DNA from 3 places in the Mesorhizobium shangrilense genome. Region 1 is predicted to be linked to each of the others. Evidence: predicted binding sites of a transcription regulator. Region 1 holds the regulator's gene; each other region holds the start of a gene.
What was found. Region 1 encodes LexA, which represses DNA repair genes until DNA is damaged. Its sites were predicted from a motif close to TGTTCNNNNTGTGTTCNG; they were not measured.
Positions count from the first base shown of each region.

Region 1 (6,008 bases):
TAGGACGGCAACTGCGGCGATCATGGTCAGTCCCTCCGCGCATGTCAAACATTATATATAATTCTTGCCATGCTTCCGTATCATATATAATTTTGCCCACACCAGATGATGAATGGACCGCGATGCAGGACCAGAAGAACTCGACAAAGACGGAGGCGGCCTATCAGCTGCTGCGGCGGGACATCCTCACCACGCGGCTCATGCCGGGCGCACCGCTCAAGCTGAGTGCGCTGCGCGGCATCTATGGCGTCGGTTGGACGCCGCTGCGCGAAGCATTGTCTCGGCTCGAAGCTGAACGCCTGGTCACGGCCATCAGCAACCGCGGCTTTGCCGTCGCGCCCGTGTCGCGGGCCGAACTTGAGGATCTGGCACGCGCAAGAATGGTTGTTGAGATCCCCCTGTTCCTGGAATCGATCGAGAAAGGTGGCAGTGCGTGGGAAGATGCGGTGGTCACCGCCCATTACCGGCTGTCGCGTTGCAAGACCGCGGTCGATGATCCTTCCGACGCGGCCGTCGACAGATGGGACGAGAACCATGAAGCTTTCCACGCGGCCCTGCTGAGTGCCGCAACATCGAGTTGGCTGTTGCGATTCCGCTCGACAATCTCGGATCAACTGCGCCGGCACCATCGCTTTCTTGGGCTCGCGCCGACGTTGCGGGCCGCCGCCGGCCTCAAGGATGGCTACGAAGAGGCAATGGACGCGCTGCGTGAGGCGATTGCAATCGAACACCACACTGCAATCATGGAAGCGGCGCTCGATCGTGACGTCGAACGGGCAAAGGCGCTGATGACCGCTCACGTCGGCTACACGCTGCATGTCTATGTCCACAGCGAAGACGTCGGTGCAAACAAATACGCGGCGCGTGCTGGCAGCCTGAAAGCTGTCGGCGGATGATTTCAGCGCCTCCGCGCCGTCCAACGCTTGACGAGATCGCTGCCGCCGGCGACCGGCTGGCTACCTGGTTGCCGCGAACGCCATTGCTGCGGGTCGATCTTGGCCGGGCCGATCAACGGATATTCCTCAAGCTCGAGACCTTGTCGCCCATCGGGGCCTTCAAGGTCAGGCCGGCGCTCAATGCCTTGCTCTCTCGCGACGCGGAGGCGCTGAGGCATGGCGTCGCGACCGTCAGTTCCGGCAACATGGCCTATGGCATGGCCTGGGCAGCAAGAGCGCTTGGCGTTCCAATGGCCGCCTACATGTATTCCGACGCCCCACGAACCAAGATTGACGGGGTTCGCCGCCTCGGCGGAGAGGTGCGTTTCGTCTCCCATGAGACCTGGTGGCGCTACATCACCGGCGTTGAACAACCGGACACCGATGAACTCCTCGTGAATCCCGTCACCGATCAGGCGGTGCTGGCGGGCAATGGCACGATCGGCCTGGAGATCGTCGAGGATCTGCCGGAGGTCGACTGCGTGCTGACACCCTATGGCGGCGGCGGCATGACAACCGGGGTCGCAAGCGCGCTCAAGGCACTGCGGCCGCAGGCGAAGGTCTTTGCGGTCGAGGACGAGAACGCGGCTCCAGTCACCGCCGCACTGGCAGCCGGGCGCATTGTCGAGATCAAGACACGACCGTCCTTCATCAAGAGCATTGGCGGACCGTCCCTGGTGCCCGCGCTATGGCCGTTGGCGAACCAGTCTATCGACGGAGCCATTGCCGTCAGCCTTGAGCAGGTAACGGACGCGATGCGGCTCCTGTTCTCGACCGCAAAGATCGTGGCCGAAGGCGCGGGCGCCGCATCGCTGGCCGCCGCCCTTTGCAGCGAGCACGCGACCGGCAATATCGTCTGCGTTATTTCAGGCGGAAACATTGATGCCGGCGCCTATGCGCAAGTGCTGGCCGGGGCAATCCCGCCTGCCTGAAATCCCGCCCTGGTTCACCCAAGACGATGAGCCTGATGTTCGCCCACTCGAGGCGGAGCAGTCTCTCTGCCCAAGGGGCCACTTGCGGCAGACCGGAAATGAGATTCCGCAATTGCCAATGGTTGGCAGTTTGGCTTCGTTTCGTTCACGTGCGGGCTAGGCAACCCGCGAGGCAAACCGCTTCGCAAATGGATTATTTTCCGTTGTCCGGGCGACGAGGCGAGGACTGCTGTACGGTTGCGCAAGAGGCAAAAAACGAAATGATTTCAATTTGGCCAAGCCAAAATTTGGAACCACGGCCCGCTGTCGTGGTAACCGTCGCGGGCATTGCATGGTTTCCACCCTCTGAACATATTCATTAAACTTTAAACGGTTGCGGAACACAACTGGAACAGATAGTGTTTGTTCTGGGTTTGTTTTTCTGATTCTGGTTTCAGATCCCGTCTTCGAATCCCTTGGGGGCCGCCATGCTGACGCGCAAGCAACATGAACTTCTGATGTTCATCCATGAACGGCTGAAGGAAAGCGGAATTCCCCCGTCGTTCGACGAAATGAAGGAAGCGCTCGACCTCGCTTCCAAGTCCGGAATTCACCGGCTGATCACTGCGCTGGAAGAGCGCGGGTTCATTCGCCGGCTACCCAACAGGGCTCGTGCGCTGGAAGTGCTGCGTCTTCCCGATTCCATTGCACCCGGCCTCAACGCGGCGCGCAAATTTTCACCGAGCGTCATCCAGGGCAGCCTGGGTCGACAGATCAAGCCAGCCCCCACCCGCATGCCTTCCGCTGGCAATGACGATGACGCGGTCTCCGCGATATCCATCCCGGTGATGGGCCGCATCGCCGCCGGTGTGCCGATCGATGCCATCCAGCACCAGACCCATTCCATCTCGGTGCCGCCAGACATGATCATGGGCGGCGACCACTATGCGCTGGAGGTCAAGGGCGATTCGATGATCGAGGCTGGCATCTTCGACGGCGATACTGTCATCATCCGCAACGCCGACACCGCAAGTCCCGGCGAGATCGTCGTGGCGCTGGTCGACGATGAAGAAGCGACGCTGAAACGCTTCCGCCGCAAAGGCGCCTCGATCGCCTTGGAGGCCGCCAACCCTGCCTACGAAACCCGGATCTTCGGACCCGACCGCGTCAAGGTGCAAGGCAAGCTCGTCGGACTGATCCGGCGTTATTGAGCCGGCGCAGCAACGGGTTTGTCGGGCTTGCGATAGGGCGGCAGCCCCCTCGCCTCGCGTGAGAATTTTCGTTGCTGGTGCCAAGGCCGGTACGGTCTGTCGACCGCGAAGCTTATTTTCGGTCGCGAAGTCGCTGATTGCGGGTCGAAGAAGACGGCGGCACTTCCCGTGCGGGCGAGTTGTCGTTTGGTGACGACGAGGACCGTCGGATTGCGGCAAGGGTCGTAGCCTGTCGCGTCGTTGATGACGATCAGATCAGCAAAACGACAGGCTTTCCAAGCTTTCTTGCGATCCTCCACATAAACAACGATCGCGCCGGACGGGTGTCGGGCAACGCATAGATCGTCACTGCAATAGAATGAGAATGGCGCGCCCGGCGGCAGATCAGCGGCATCAGCGATGTCGAATTGTGGATCGCTTTGGCCGAAGCTCTCCGGCTTGATGATGGTTTCGGATTGCAGCGCACGCTTCCAGTTGTCCGCCGTGAATTCGTTGGGGCGCTCGCGGCTCACTGCAAGTTCGCCACCGCCGATCGGCAACGCCACCAGCCGCGCATCTTCCGAAATCAGTACATCCGGCGCGCGCGTGTCGGAAATCGTCAGCAGGCCGGCAAGCGCGAAAGGCAGTGACGCCAGCCGCAGCCAGGTTGTCGCCATCGTCGCGATGATCAGGGCGACTGTCACCAGCAAGACCGATTGCAGCGAAATCAACCCGACCGCGTCGATCGGCGAACGTTCAGAGAACCAGGCTGACAGCGCGATCATCGCTGTCAGCCCCTTGCCCATGACATAGAGGAACGGCCCATCCGCTCCGAATGGCATGGCCAGCGAACTGAAGACCGCAAAGGGCATGACGATCACCGACACGATCGGCATGATGGCCAGATTGGCAAACAGGCTGAACGGTGACACCCGCTGGAAATGCCAGATCGCAAAGAGTGCCGTCGCGCTTCCAGCTATGATGGACGTCATGGCGAGGCCTCCGGTCGCCAGCAGCAGTTTTCGCATGAGGAAGCCGGGCAGAGATCGTCGCGGCGGCGGCGTGCTGACCTTGCGCGCGCGATAGTCGGACCAGCCGGCATAGGCACCAACGAGAGCAGCGGTCGCCGCAAAGGACATCTGGAAACTGGGGCCGACCACCTCGTGCGGCGAGACGACGATAACGGCAATGGCTGAGATTGCGAGATTGCGTATGGTCAATGCCGCCCGATCGAACAGCACAGCGACAAGCATGACCGAAAGCATGATGAAACTGCGCTCAGCCGCGACCACAATGCCGGAAATCACGAGAAAGGCGGCGATCGAGACAAGCGCGGCCGCGGCTGCGTATTTCTTGACCGGACGGCGCGAGGAGAAATCCGGAAACAAGGCGAATGAACCGCGCAGCAGCAGCATGATCGTGCCGGCAACCAGCGCCATGTGAAGTCCTGAAATGGAGATGACATGATAGATGCCGGTGCGCCGCATCGCCTCGTTGATCTCTTCGGGGATTCCGGCACGAACGCCGACGATAAGCGCGGCGGCAATCTCGCCCTCGGCGCCACCGATGCTGGTGCGGATATGATCGGCGATGGTTTCGCGCGCGTTTTCGATCGACGACCCAAGCCGCGCCGCAAACGGCATATCGTCGGAAGGAACGATCGTCGGATTGCTGAGGAAGAAGCCGCTGGCGCCAATGCCGGTGAAATAGCTGTCAAACGAGAAGTCATAACTGTCCGGACGGACCGGACCGGTGGGTGGCAACAGCCGAACATAGCCCGCGACTTGGGAACCGGCGGTCATGTCGGAGGGTATTTTTCGCGCGGAAAGGCGGACCCGTTCGGGCGCGTAGCGCAGGGTCGGTCTTGTCGTCGAGAGAACATCGATCGTCAGCCGGACGCGGCCATTCGGCATCTGGTCGAGCGAGACGACACGCCCCGTCAGTCGCGTCGAGATTTCGGAACCGAGGATCTGCGTTCCGGCGCGCCATGTCTCAACCTTGGCGGCAAGCACACCCAGCGCGCAAAGCAGCGCCATCATGAAACACAAATGGGTTTTGCGGTAGGATCGCGAGACGAATGCGCATGATGCCGCCAGGAAAACGACAGCGACAATCTTCGGAAAACCGGGTTCCTCACCCAGCGAAAAGTATCCGATCACGCCGAGTGCAAGGAATACCGGCACCAACAGAAAGGCAACGCCGCGATCAAGCTCAAGGTTGGCTGCGGACACCACCATGCCGCGGAAACCGGATAACGAAAGGCGGCCGAACTGCCGGTGCAAACGCACGACAGCACCGGCCTCCGGAACTGGATTTGCCGAGGGTATGGCAGGAGGCGCACGATCGTCACCGGGACGCGATAGGGGTGGCGCCACCGGCGTCGGCGGAACCGCCACGGTGGGTGCAAATAGTAACCATTCGCTGACGCCGGTGACGGCATCCTCGCTCTCGTCGGTACCCCGGCTTCCTCCAGCCATCGGGTCTGCCCCTTGCGCCCTCGACCTCCTATGCTACATGAACGCGCAACGCGCGAAAGTCCGCGAAACCAGACAAGCCTCACACGCCTTCCGAGAGTCCCATGTCCGACAAGGTCATCACACGCTTTGCTCCCTCGCCCACCGGCTACCTGCATATTGGTGGCGCCCGCACGGCGCTGTTCAACTGGCTGTATGCCAAGCATACCGGCGGCACGATGGTGCTGCGTATCGAGGATACCGACCGCGAACGTTCCAGCGACGCGGCGACGGCGGCCATTCTCGATGGGCTCACCTGGCTCGGCCTTTCCTGGGATGGTGAGGCCGTGTCGCAATTCGAGCGCGCGCCGCGCCACCGCGAGGTGGCAGAAGAGCTCGTGCGCATGGGCAAGGCCTACTACAGCTACGAGACACCCGCCGAGCTCGAGGCGATGCGCGAGGCGGCGCGTGCCAAGGGTCTGCCGCCGCGCTACAATGGCCAGTGGCGCGACCGCGCCC
Region 1 covers NZ_JBEWSZ010000001.1:1,353,032-1,359,039, reverse strand. Annotated here, with positions in the region: gene ABVQ20_RS06865 (GntR family transcriptional regulator) at 123-896, shown strand; gene ABVQ20_RS06860 (pyridoxal-phosphate dependent enzyme) at 893-1,867, shown strand; gene lexA (transcriptional repressor LexA) at 2,335-3,057, shown strand; gene ABVQ20_RS06850 (ComEC/Rec2 family competence protein) at 3,051-5,513, opposite strand; gene gltX (glutamate--tRNA ligase) at 5,615-6,008, shown strand, end outside.

Region 2 (6,008 bases), 3.2 Mb from region 1:
TGATCAGGCTTTTCCTGCCGCCTTCCAACGCGTTTTCCGGCCTTGTTTCACTGTTTCTGTTCGCCCTGTCGATGGTGCTGACCTGGCGCATGACCAATGCGGCCATCGGCAAGGGTGCGGCTGTCGGAACCGCCGTTTTCGTCGGCATGTTCATAGCCTCGCTTCTGGTGCTGTTCGGCCTGCAGTTTTTGCTCGGCATCGACGTGCCCGACTATACGAGCGCCTGACAAGAAACTGCCCGCGCGAGCAGCGTTCAATCCGGGTGGACGCTCTCCGTATCGGGATAATCGACACCCACCAGAAAGAGCCCGTCCGGCGGCGCCACCTGGCCGCAGGCGGCGCGGTCATGGGCGTCGAGGGCAGCCCTGAGTTTGGCGGCGGTCCAGCCACCTTCGCCGACGCGTTTCAGCGAGCCGACCATCGATCGCACCTGATTGTGCAGGAATGACCGCGCCGAGGCGCGGATCTCGATCACGTCACCTATGCGATTCACCTCAAGCCGCTCCAGCGTGCGGACCGGGCTGTTGGCCTGGCACTGGGTCGAGCGAAAGGTGGTGAAGTCGTGCCGCCCCAGCAGCTGTTTTGCCGCCTCGTGCATGGCAGCGGCATCGAGCCGCTTCGGCACCCACCACACCTTGCCCTTGTCGAGCGCGGCAGGCGCGCGGCGGTTGACGATGCGGTAGAGATAATGGCGGCCGGTCGCCGAGAAGCGCGCATCGAAACCGTCTGGTACCGCGGCGGCCCTGAGAATGGCGATGCGGTCGCCGGAAATCTGCAGATGCGCGTTGATGGCGTCGCGTACCTTGTCATTGGGCCACGCCTTGACGAGATCGACATGCGCGACCTGGGCGGTCGCGTGGACGCCGGCATCGGTGCGGCCGGCGGCGCGCAATCTTACTTGCTCGCCGCAGAATTTTTCGACCGCCCGCTCGATCGCCTGCTGCACCGAAGGCTGATCCGCCTGGTGCTGCCAGCCGGCATAGAGGCTGCCGTCATATTCGATGTCGAGGCGAAAACGCGGCATAGGCGATGAGCGCTCGCCTAGGCAGCGAGCGCGGTGAAGGCAGAGGCGTAGACCAGCTTGCCGGCTTCGGGCGCTTCGCCCCATGCCAACGCCTGCAGCGCCTCGCCCTGGTACTCGCTTTCGAAGTGTTCGGCGCGAGCGTGGCTATAGCCGAAACGGCCGTAATAGGTGGGATCGCCCAGCACCACGGCCAGTGTCTCGCCGGCATCCTTCAAGCGGATATGCGCTTCGCGGATCAGCGCACCACCGATGCCGCTGCCATGGAACGACGGCTCCACCGCCAGGGGCGCTAGCGCCACAGCCGGGAAACTCTTGCCGCCATTGCGCACGTAAAGCCGCGAAAACAGGATATGTCCGACGACCTGTCCATCTTCTTCCGCCACCAGCTCAACAACAGCATCGCCGCCGGTGACCAGCGCGTCGACCAGTCCGGCCTCCGCCTGCTGGCCGAAAGCGTGTTCCTCGACGAGGCGAATAGCCTCGCGGTCCCGCGGCGTCGCCGCGCGTATTGACATCATGCTCATGAGAACTTCATTCCTTTTTCGATCTTGGCCCCGCGCAGAAACTCCTGCGCGGCGGCGGGCTTTCCGCCCGCCCGTTGAACTTCGACCAGTCTGATCGCGCCTGCCCCGCAGGCGACCGTCAGCCGGTCATCGAGAATTCCTCCCGACTCGCCGGCGCCTTGCGAAAGCGTCGAGCGAAGCAGTTTCAGCCGCTCCATACGGCCGCCAATTTCAGTCTCCGACCAGGCGCCGGGAAAGGGCGACAGGCCGCGAATATGATTGTGGACTTCGGCGGCAGGCCGTGTCCAGTCCACGCGCGTCTCGGATTTATCGATCTTTCTGGCATAGGTCACCCCCGACATTGCCTGCGTGGTAAATGTCAGGGCGTTCCTTTCCAGCCGCGCCAGCGCTTCCACAATCAGCGCAGCGCCAACATCCATCAGCCGATCATGCAGATCGCCGGCTGTTATATCGGGTCCAATGACCAGTTTTTCAACCATTGCCACCGGACCCGTGTCCAGACCTTCCTCCATCCGCATCACCATCATGCCGGTTTCGCTGTCGCCGGCCATGATCGCGCGGTGGATGGGAGCTGCACCACGCCAGCGCGGCAAGAGTGAGGCATGGCCGTTCAGGCAACCGAGTCTCGGCGCATCGAGAACGGGTTTGGGCAAAAGCAAGCCATAGGCCACGACGATTGCGACATCGGCCTCGACGGCGCGGAACGCGGCCTGCTCGGACTCGCCCTTGAGCGACACTGGCGTGCGTACCTCGATGCCCAGCCGCTCCGCCTCGCGCTGGACCGGCGACGCCGTCAATTCCAGCCCGCGGCGGCCGGCGGCGCGGGGCGGCTGCGTATAGACGGCTGGTATCAGATGCCCGGCTTCAGCGATCGCGCGCAACGTCGGCACGGCAAATTCCGGCGTGCCCATGAAGATGACGCGAAGGGGCATTGCCCTATCCCACCAGTTTGCCCGGCACCTTGTCCTTGGCGAGTTTCTTGAACTTCTTCACCACCATGTCGCGCTTCAGCTTCGAAATGTGGTCGATGAACAGCACGCCGTTGAGATGGTCGATCTCGTGCTGCAGGCACGTCGCCATCAGGCCTTCGGCCTCGATCTCCGCGAGCTTGCCGTCGCGATCGAGATATTTCACCCGGACGGCGGCCGGGCGTTCGACCTCGGCATAATAGTCGGGGATCGACAGGCAGCCCTCCTCGTAGACCGAGCGCTGATCGGCGCTTTCGAGGACTTCCGGATTGATGAAGACATGCGGCGCCGGCGTCTCGTCTTCCTTGGCAAGGTCGATCACCAGCATGCGCAGCGGCTCGCCGATCTGGATCGCCGCCAGCCCGATGCCGGGCGCGTCATACATGGTCTCCAGCATGTCGTCGGCAAGCTTGCGCAAAGCGTCGTCGACGCGCTCCACCGGTTTGGAAAGCTGGCGCAGGATGGGATCGGGAAGGATGATGAGCGGCTTGATCGACATGGCGTTCCACCTAAGACCTCCCGCGAAAAGCGTCAACCGGGGCGTCCGGCTAACGTTCACGTTTTGATCTGTCCGGGCATGCCGAATCATCTATGCTGTCCACATGAATGACCTAGCACCGATCCTTTCGCAGCCCATCGCCCGGCTTGGTGCCACCACGGTCACGCTTGGCCTCGCCCTGGCTTTCGGCGCGATCCTGTTTGTTGGCCTGCTCGTGACGCTCGTCGTCGCGTTGTGGCGGTCAGCCCGGGCGCGGACCATTGCCGCAACGGATGCCGCCGACCTTGCCCGCGATGCCGAGGCCCGCATGGCCGGCATTTTGCAGAGCCAAGCCGAGATGCAGGGCCGCATGGGGGCCATTGCCGAAGTGTTCGGCGCGAGGCAAGCGGAACTGACGCAATCAATCGGACAGCGGCTCGACGCCATGACCGGCCGTATCGGCCAGACCATGACCGAGCAGACCAAATCGACACATGAAAGCCTGGCCAAACTGCAGGAGCGGCTGGCGATCATCGATACGGCGCAAGGTAACATCCAGTCGCTCGCCGGGCAGGTCGTGCAGCTGCAGGCGATCCTCTCCAACAAGCAGACGCGCGGCGCTTTCGGCCAGTCGCGCATGGAGGCGATCGTCGCCGACGGACTGCCGCATGGCGCCTATGAGTTCCAGGCGACCTTGTCGAATGGCAGCCGGCCCGATTGCCTGGTGAAAATGCCGAACAGCGCGCCCTCGCTTGCCATCGATGCCAAATTCCCGCTGGAAGCCTGGAATGCCATCCGCGCCGCCGATGGCGCCGACCTGCAGAAGGTCGCGGCGCAGGCCTTCCGCCGCGACATCGAGATCCATGTCCGCGATATCTCGGAAAAATACCTGATCCAGGGCGAGACGCAGGACACCGCCTTCATGTTCGTGCCGTCGGAATCGGTGTTCGCCGAAATCCACGAGAATTTCGAGGCCATCGTCCACAAGGCGCACCGCGCCCGCATCGTCATCGTCTCGCCGTCGCTGCTGATGCTGTCGATCCAGGTCATCCAGGCGATCCTCAAGGACGCGCGCATGCGCGAACAGGCGCATCTGATCCAGGGTGAGGTCATCCGGCTGATGGAGGATGTCGGACGTCTCGACGAGCGCGTGCGCAAGCTGCAGGTGCATTTCAGCCAATCCGCCAAGGATGTCGACGACATCCTTGTTTCGACGTCCAAAGTGACCAAGCGCGGCCAGAAGATCGAGGCGCTGGAGTTCGGCGCGCAACCCGACGGCGATGCGGGCCAGGGCGCCGCGTCACGGGCTGCCGCTGCAAAGGTCGATGCAGGCGCGCGCACGGCAGATTCCAAAACAGGACAGCTCAGGCTGAGGGTCGTCGAAGGCGACGACTGAACCGCCGGCGGTCCGCTACTGCTCCTCCACGATCGTCGTGCCCTGAAGTTCCGGTAGCCAGTGCAGTGCCGAACGGTGCCAGTACTGCGTTCGGGGAACCAGTTCATCGCGCTGGCGTGCCGTGCCGACCCGGATGCCATAGACCTTCGGCCCATCGCCAACCGATGTCGCGTAGAGATGGGAGCCGCACTCGCCGCAAAAGCCCTGGGCGCGCTTGGCGCCGCTGGACCCGGTCTTGACGTAGACCTTTGGCGTGCCCTTGGTGATCCGGTAGTTCTCCTCGGGCACCCGCACCGATACACGAAAAGCCGTACCGGTCAGCTTCTGGCAGTCCGTGCAGTGGCAGATCGAGGTCTTTTCAGGATCGACCTCGGCCTCGTAAGTGATAGCGCCGCAATGGCAGCCGCCGTCGATTTTCATGTCTGCTTCTCCTCGTCCTCGCAATGATAGCCGGCGTCGGCCGCGCCATGCAATTTTCACCCTGCCAGCTCTTCTCCAGAGGCGGCTTCAATGACCTTGCGCCGTTTCTCCCACGTGCCGCCTGTCTGTGGTTTGACGAACAACCTGGTGATCTCCGGCATCTCCGCTTTCAGCCGCGCCTCGATGCGCTCGACACAGGCCTCGATCTCTGGCGCCGACAGATGATCCTCGAACTCTATGCTAAGGCCCGCAACAATCTCATCCGGTCCCATATGAACTGTCAGCACGCCATTGGCGCGCTGTACCGCCGAATCCTGCTGGGCGATGGCCAGCACTTTCCTCTGCACCTCGGGTGACGCCGGCTCGCCCATCAGCAGGCTCTTGCTCTCGCGTGCCAGGAAGATTGCCGTCGCCGCGAGGATCAGCGAGATACCGACCGAGGCAGCGCCATCGAGCGCCGGCATGTCCAGAAGTTCCGCCGCCAGGATCCCGGCAAAGGCGAAGACCAGGCCCAAAAGCGCCGCACTGTCCTCGAACAGAACAGTATAGACGCTTGGATCCTTGCTCCGGTGTATCGCGGCGAACCAACCGAGCTTGCCCTTGCTCTTGCGGAACTCTTTCAGCGCCACTAGCCACGAGGCGCCTTCAAACAGCGCCGATATCGCGATCACGATGTAGTTGACCTTGGCGTTGACGACCGGTTCGGGCGCCAAAACGTGCACAACGCCTTCGTACAAGGACACGCCAGCGCCGAGCGCGAAGACCAGCAGCGCAACGATGAAGCTCCAGAAATAGAGCTCGCGGCCATGACCCAGCGGATGCGTGCGATCTGCAGGCCGCGCGGCACGATGCATGCCGTAGAGCAGCAGGCCGCCATTGCCTGTATCGACCAGTGAGTGCACGCCTTCCGACAGCATCGCCGAACTGCCGGTGAAGAAGGCGGCGGCGAACTTGGTCAGCGCGATGGCAAGATTGCCGGCGAGCGCCGCGTAGATAACCTTTTTCGAGCCGCCATGCCCGGCCATGCCGTGTCGTCCCTCCGAGGCGCCCAGAGCAATTCCAGGAAAGCGTGAAACGGTCTTCCGTCCGGAATTGCGTCAAAACAAACTCTAGCGGCCCTGCCGCCGATGCTCCACAGGCATCACAACGCGCGAACTGTCGGGACGTTCACGTCGGCGTCAAAGACTTGCGGGCGAAA
Region 2 covers NZ_JBEWSZ010000001.1:4,534,452-4,540,459, forward strand. Annotated here, with positions in the region: gene ABVQ20_RS21900 (transporter) at 1-227, shown strand, start outside; gene truA (tRNA pseudouridine(38-40) synthase TruA) at 254-1,024, opposite strand; gene ABVQ20_RS21910 (GNAT family N-acetyltransferase) at 1,042-1,548, opposite strand; gene fmt (methionyl-tRNA formyltransferase) at 1,545-2,480, opposite strand; gene def (peptide deformylase) at 2,485-3,015, opposite strand; gene ABVQ20_RS21925 (DNA recombination protein RmuC) at 3,119-4,390, shown strand; gene ABVQ20_RS21930 (GFA family protein) at 4,406-4,810, opposite strand; gene ABVQ20_RS21935 (cation diffusion facilitator family transporter) at 4,867-5,835, opposite strand.
Region 2: ABVQ20_RS21925 (DNA recombination protein RmuC) is a predicted target of LexA. The motif match lies at 3,069-3,086, and genes of this name have one in related genera.

Region 3 (6,008 bases), 980 kb from region 1:
GTGCTGCGGCGGATGCTGTAACCAGGAAAGTCCGCGGTGCCTTGCAAGCGGTGAAATGATGGCCGCCGAAAGGCGCGACGTCGTGGCGTCTTCGTATCCATTCTTGCATTGCAGCATTGGCTGCACGTGCTATCCATCCACGCCATGAAGAAAATCGGCTTTCTGTCTTTCGGTCACTGGACGCCCTCGTCCCAATCGCAAACGCGCTCGGCTTCCGACGCGCTGCTGCAGTCCATCGATCTCGCCGTCGCGGCGGAAGCGCTTGGCGCTGATGGGGCGTATTTTCGCGTGCACCATTTCGCCCGCCAACTCGGCTCGCCGTTCCCGCTGCTGGCGGCGGTCGGTGCGAAGACCAGCCGCATCGAGATCGGCACCGCCGTCATCGACATGCGGTATGAGAATCCGATGTATATGGCCGAGGACGCGGGCGCGGCCGACTTGATCGCCGGTGGGCGGCTGCAGCTCGGCATCAGCCGCGGATCGCCCGAGCAGGTGATCGATGGCTGGAAATATTTCGGCTACGCTCCGCCGGAAGGACAGACCGACGCCGACATGGCGAGACACCATGCGGAAGTATTCCTCGACGTGCTGCGTGGCGAAGGCTTCGCGCAGCCCAATCCGCGCCCAATGTTTCCCAACCCGCCCGGGCTGCTGCGCCTCGAGCCGCATTCGGAAGGCTTGCGCGAACGGATCTGGTGGGGTGCTGCCACCAACGCCACCGCCGAATGGGCGGCGAAGCTGGGCATGCACCTGCAGAGCTCGACGCTGAAGTTCGACGAAAGCGGCAAGCCGTTCCACATCCAGCAGGCCGAACAGATCCGGCTCTACCGCGAGGCCTGGAAGGCGGCAGGCCACGAACGCCAGCCGCGCGTGTCGGTCAGCCGCAGCATCTTCGCGCTGGTTGACGATCGCGACCGCGCCTATTTCGGCCGGGGCGGCCAGAGCAGCGATCAGATCGGTTTCATCGAGGAGAACACAAGGGCGATCTTCGGCCGCAACTATGCCGCCGAGCCGGACGTGCTGATCAAGGAACTGGCGGAGGATGAGGCGATCGCTGAGGCCGATACGTTGCTGCTGACCGTCCCCAACCAGCTTGGCGTCGACTACAACGCGCATATCATCGAGGCCATCCTGACCCATGTCGCGCCGGCCCTGGGCTGGCGCTGAGGTTTTCTGGCGAACGACGATGCTGGCGGCTCTGCGCGACAATCCGTGACAGGGGCAGGATGGCGCTCTTGATCACAGCTCTTTCTCCGCCAGTTCCCTGAATTCGTCGGGAACCGAGCGCGCGGCTTCCAGCGCCACCGTGCCGTAGCCGACGGCCTGCTTGCCGAAGCGTTCGCGGATCTTGTCGATGGCGCGGTCGGCGCCGAAGCGGGCCAGGCCCTTTTTCGTGCCGGGGCGGCGCTTCTCGTCGGCGAGGCCGAGCGGCAATTCCAGTTGCAGTTCGGCACTTTCCTCCAGATGCGATACCGAGATCGCCAGCAGTGAGATCGTCCTTTCGCGGGGATGGGCAGCGAGCACACCGCGCACCAGGTCCTCGGCGATCTCGGCCAGCATCGCGGTCGCCGAAATCGGCTGGTCCAGCGTGATCGAGCGGGTGACGGCGCTGAGATCGGCGAAGCGGACGCGCACCGTCACCGTGCGGCCGGGCCTTGCCTTGGCTCGCAGCCGGCTGGCGACACGGTCGGCCAGATGCAGCAGCGTCGGCACGAACACGCTCTCCACGGCCGGCTTCATGCCCAGCGCCGACTGTGCGCCGGCCGAACGTGCGCGGCGATGCGTCTCAAGCTTTCGCGGGTCGCGATTCCAGGCGAGGGCCGCGAGCTTTTCGCCGGCGGCGGGGCCGAGCAGCCGCTCCAGCGCGCCGCTGTGGGTCTTGGCCAACTGGCCTATGGTCTCGACGCCGATTTCGGCCAGCCTGGCCCTGGTCACCGGCCCCACGCCCCACATCAGCCCGACCGGCAATTCGTGCAGGAATTCAAGCTCGGTGCCGGGGTCGACGACCACCAGCCCGTCGGGTTTCGCCACCTGCGAGGCGATCTTGGCCAGATGCTTGGTGCGGGCGACGCCGATCGAGATCGGCAGGCCGAGCTCTTGCCGCACACGGCGGCGGATGGTGGCGGCGATGTCAGCCGGTGGCCCGAACAGATGCGTGCAGCCGGCGACATCGGCAAACGCCTCGTCGATGGAGATGCGCTCGACCAGCGGCGTGAAATCGTCGAGCACTCTTATGGCGGCGTCGCCCAGCCGCTGGTATTCGCTGAAATTACCGCCGACGAAGATCAGTTGCGGGCAAAGCTCGCGCGCCTTGCGGCCGGGCATGCCACCGCGCACGCCGAAGGCCCTGGCCTCGTAGGAGGCAGCCAGCACCACCCCGCCGCCAACGGCAATCGGCTTGCCCCGCAGCGATGGATCAAGCAACTGCTCGACCGAGGCATAGAAGGCATCGAGATCGGCATGCAGGACGGTGGCTGTCGTTTCCATCCCGACCGTATATCCGCAGTTGCTGATAGACAGGAACAAATAGAGAACATAGACGGATGATTGTCAAGCTCCACCTTCTCCCCTTGTGGGAGAAGGTGGCCTCGCGAAGCGAGGTCGGATGAGGGGTGTTACAGCTTGGCACCACCGCGCTCGATCCAGCACCCCTCAACCGTCTCGGCGCTGCGCGCCGATCCACCTTCTCCCACAAGGGGAGAAGGGAAGACGGCGATCCGCCTAAACAATATGCTCCGCCCGCAATGCCGCCTTCACCTGTTCCAGCGCCGCCTCGCCACCTGCCATCAAGTCCTCCGCGATATCAGCCAGATCAGCATCTGCCTTGCGGTGCCTGGCGCCCCAGGCGCCCAAGGTTGCCAGCACCGGCACAAGGTCAATTCCGGCATCCGTCAGCCGGTAGATGGCCTTGAGCTTGTGGCTGGGATCGCCGCTTCGGGTGATAATGCCTTCGTTCTGCAGGGTCTGCAGCCGCTCGGCCAATGTGCGCGAGGAGATGCCTTCGGCCGATTGCAGGAACTCCCGAAAATGCCTCTTTCCGGCGAAAACCAGGTCACGGATGATCAGCAGCGTCCAGCGGTCGCCGAGCAGTTCAAGCGACAGGTTGATAGGGCAGCCGGACCTTTGCGTAGTCGACATCTTGGTGGTTCCATTTTTAAATCGCTTTACTATTGACATCATTTGGACTGGAGATCAATGGTTTCAATTGTAAACCAATACTCGCCATGTTCGTTCAGGAAAGGTGATACAATGAGAAAGCTCATCCTGCAGATGCAGATGTCCGTCGACGGCTTTGTCGGCGCCCATGCCGATCACAACTGGCAGCTCTGGAACTGGGGCGGCGATTGCCCTTGGGACGATGCGTTGAAGCAGGACTTCAATGCCGTCTTCGCCGGCATCGACATCATCCTGCTCAGCCGCAAGATGGCGGAGGAGGGATACCTGACCCATTGGGGCAAGGCGGCGAAGAAATTTCCCGAGGACGGCTTCTATGCCTTTGCGCAACGCATCGTCGATGTCCGCAAGGTGGTGCCGACAGACAGGCTCAAGGCATCGCGCTGGGAGCGCACGACTATGGTCAGCGGAAAACTGCCTGATGAGGTCAATGCACTCAAGGCTGCCGGGCAGGGGGATATCGCCGTCTTCGGCGGGGCGGGCTTTGCATCGGCGCTCATCGACGCCGGGCTGGTCGACGAGTTCCAGCTGTTCATCAATCCGGCGGTGCTGGGCGACGGCGTCCGCATATTCGATGCGGGCGGTTTCTCGCGGCTGCGCCTGCTCGGCTCGAAGGCCTATGCTTGCGGCATGGTGGTGAACCGCTACGCGCCCGCCGCTTGACGTCGCGATGACCCGTCGTTTTCGATTGGATCAGGAAGGGGCGTCCAGCGGCTCCCGGCAGAACGCGGCAAGCCGCTCCGCTGTTGCCTGCCAGAGCGTCTGCTGAGCTTGCCCGTCGGCGCCCGGCGCGACGGGGACAAGCGGCTGCGCGTCCTTGACGGAAAAGTAGCAGCCGGTGACCTTGGCAAAGGCGGGATCGCTGGCCAGGCGCACGATGATGCCCGCGCCGCGCTCGGGATCGCCGATCCCCGACCAGGTCAGCAGCCGTTCGAGCGGCGCGGCAAACCACAATTCGCGCCCGAGGCCGGTCACGTTGAAACCGGGGCAGAGGCAGTTGGCCACCACCCCGGTGCCAGCCAGTTGATGGGCAAGCTCCTGCGAGAACATGATGTCCATCAGCTTGGTCCGGCCGTAGACGACAGACGAGCCCCCGGCGGTGAATGGACTGATGTCGACGAGTGCGGCGACGGGATCGAACCCCGCGCCTTGCCGCGACGCTTCCGACGCCACCGTGATAACCCGCGACGGCGCCGATCTGGCCAATGTCTCGCGCAGGATGTTCGTCAGCAGCCAAGGTGCCAGATAGTTAACCCCTACCATTTCGGAATAATTGTCCACAGTGATGCGTGGCGTGAAGGCATGAAGCCCGGCATTGTTGATCAGGACATCGATCCGGGCGTGGCGCGCGGCGATCTCGCGTCCAAGAGCCGCGACCGAGGCGAGGTCCGCGAAATCGCCATGGTGGATGTCGACCCGCGTGCCGGGCGCCGCGGCCTCGATCAACGTCAGCGTCGCGTCGGCCTTGGCCTGGCTGCGCGCGGTAAGCACGAGATGCGCGCCCTGCCGGGCAAGCGCGATCGCCGCGCGTTGCGCGATGCCGCTGGTTGCGCCTGTAATGACGATGGTGGGAGTTGATTGCGACATGCATGATCCCTAATTGATAGATAAATATCCACTATATAGATGATGGATTTTTGTCAATCAATCTGGCACGAAGAGTAGAAGCCGAAAGCTACGGATGAGGAGGATGATGGTTCTGGATGCAAACACGACGCCGCCGAGCGATCGGGAAGACCGTGTCCGCGCGCTGGGCGACACGCTGAACGCGCTGGTCAGCCAATCGCGGGCCCTGGTGGCGCAGGCAGCCATGGCCTTTCACGCCGAACTGCAGCCGGCCGCCTTCCACATCGCGCTATGGCTCAACGCGTTCGGCCCCGCCAAGCCGAGTGCGGTGGCGCAGGCCGTTGGCATGGATCGTAGCGCGGCAAGCCGCCTGATCCGCGAGCTTGCGCGGCTGGGGCTGGTCGAGTCGGTCAGCGATCCCGCCGACCGCCGCAGCATCGTCCTGTCACTCAGCGTCGATGGCCGCCGGCGGATGGATGCCGCAATGCAGGCAAAAGGCGCCACGTTCCGGCAACGGGTCGCATCCTGGAGGGATGAAGATCTGCTTTCGTGCACGGATCTGCTGCGACGGTTGCTCGATCCTGCGCCGCCGCCATGATGTATGCGGGCAAGGCGGTTCGCACCGCCGTCGCGGCGACTGGATAAAAAATGCAACCGGATTGTCGGAGTGGGACTGGCTTGAGCGTCCTGCGGACGCAAGCGGCGTGGCAGGCTTAAGGAAATCGCGCCGTGCGGACACCAATTCGGGAGAAAAGCATGAGCCTTTCCTATCGTTGGGTCATCGTCGCCGCCGGCGCCGTGATGACCTGTGTCGCGCTGGGCGCGATGTTTTCGTTGGCGATCTTCCTCGAACCGATGGCACTCGACACCAACTGGTCGCGCGCCGGCATTTCGAGCGCCATGACGCTGAATTTCCTGGTGATGGGCGTCGGCGGCTTCGTCTGGGGCGCCATTTACGACCGCTTTGGCGCGCGCCCCGTCGTCATGATCGGCGCGGTCATGCTCGGGCTGGCGCTGGTGCTGGCCAGCCGGGCCGGCTCGCTGCTGTCGTTCCAGCTCACCTATGGCGTGCTGGTCGGTCTTGCCGCCAGCTCCTTCTTCGCGCCGATGATTGCGCTGACCACCGGCTGGTTCGACACCAACCGCGGCCTTGCCGTGTCGCTGGTTTCCGCCGGCATGGGCGTGGCGCCGATGACCATCTCGCCTTTCGCGCGCTGGCTGATCTCGGCCTATGACTGGCGCACCGCCATGTTCGACATCGGCGTGAT
Region 3 covers NZ_JBEWSZ010000001.1:369,373-375,380, forward strand. Annotated here, with positions in the region: gene ABVQ20_RS02045 (cytochrome b/b6 domain-containing protein) at 1-21, shown strand, start outside; gene ABVQ20_RS02050 (LLM class flavin-dependent oxidoreductase) at 145-1,167, shown strand; gene dinB (DNA polymerase IV) at 1,240-2,487, opposite strand; gene ABVQ20_RS02060 (winged helix-turn-helix transcriptional regulator) at 2,722-3,138, opposite strand; gene ABVQ20_RS02065 (dihydrofolate reductase family protein) at 3,250-3,837, shown strand; gene ABVQ20_RS02070 (SDR family NAD(P)-dependent oxidoreductase) at 3,868-4,761, opposite strand; gene ABVQ20_RS02075 (MarR family winged helix-turn-helix transcriptional regulator) at 4,865-5,338, shown strand; gene ABVQ20_RS02080 (MFS transporter) at 5,497-6,008, shown strand, end outside.
Region 3: dinB (DNA polymerase IV) is a predicted target of LexA. The motif match lies at 2,519-2,536, and genes of this name have one in related genera.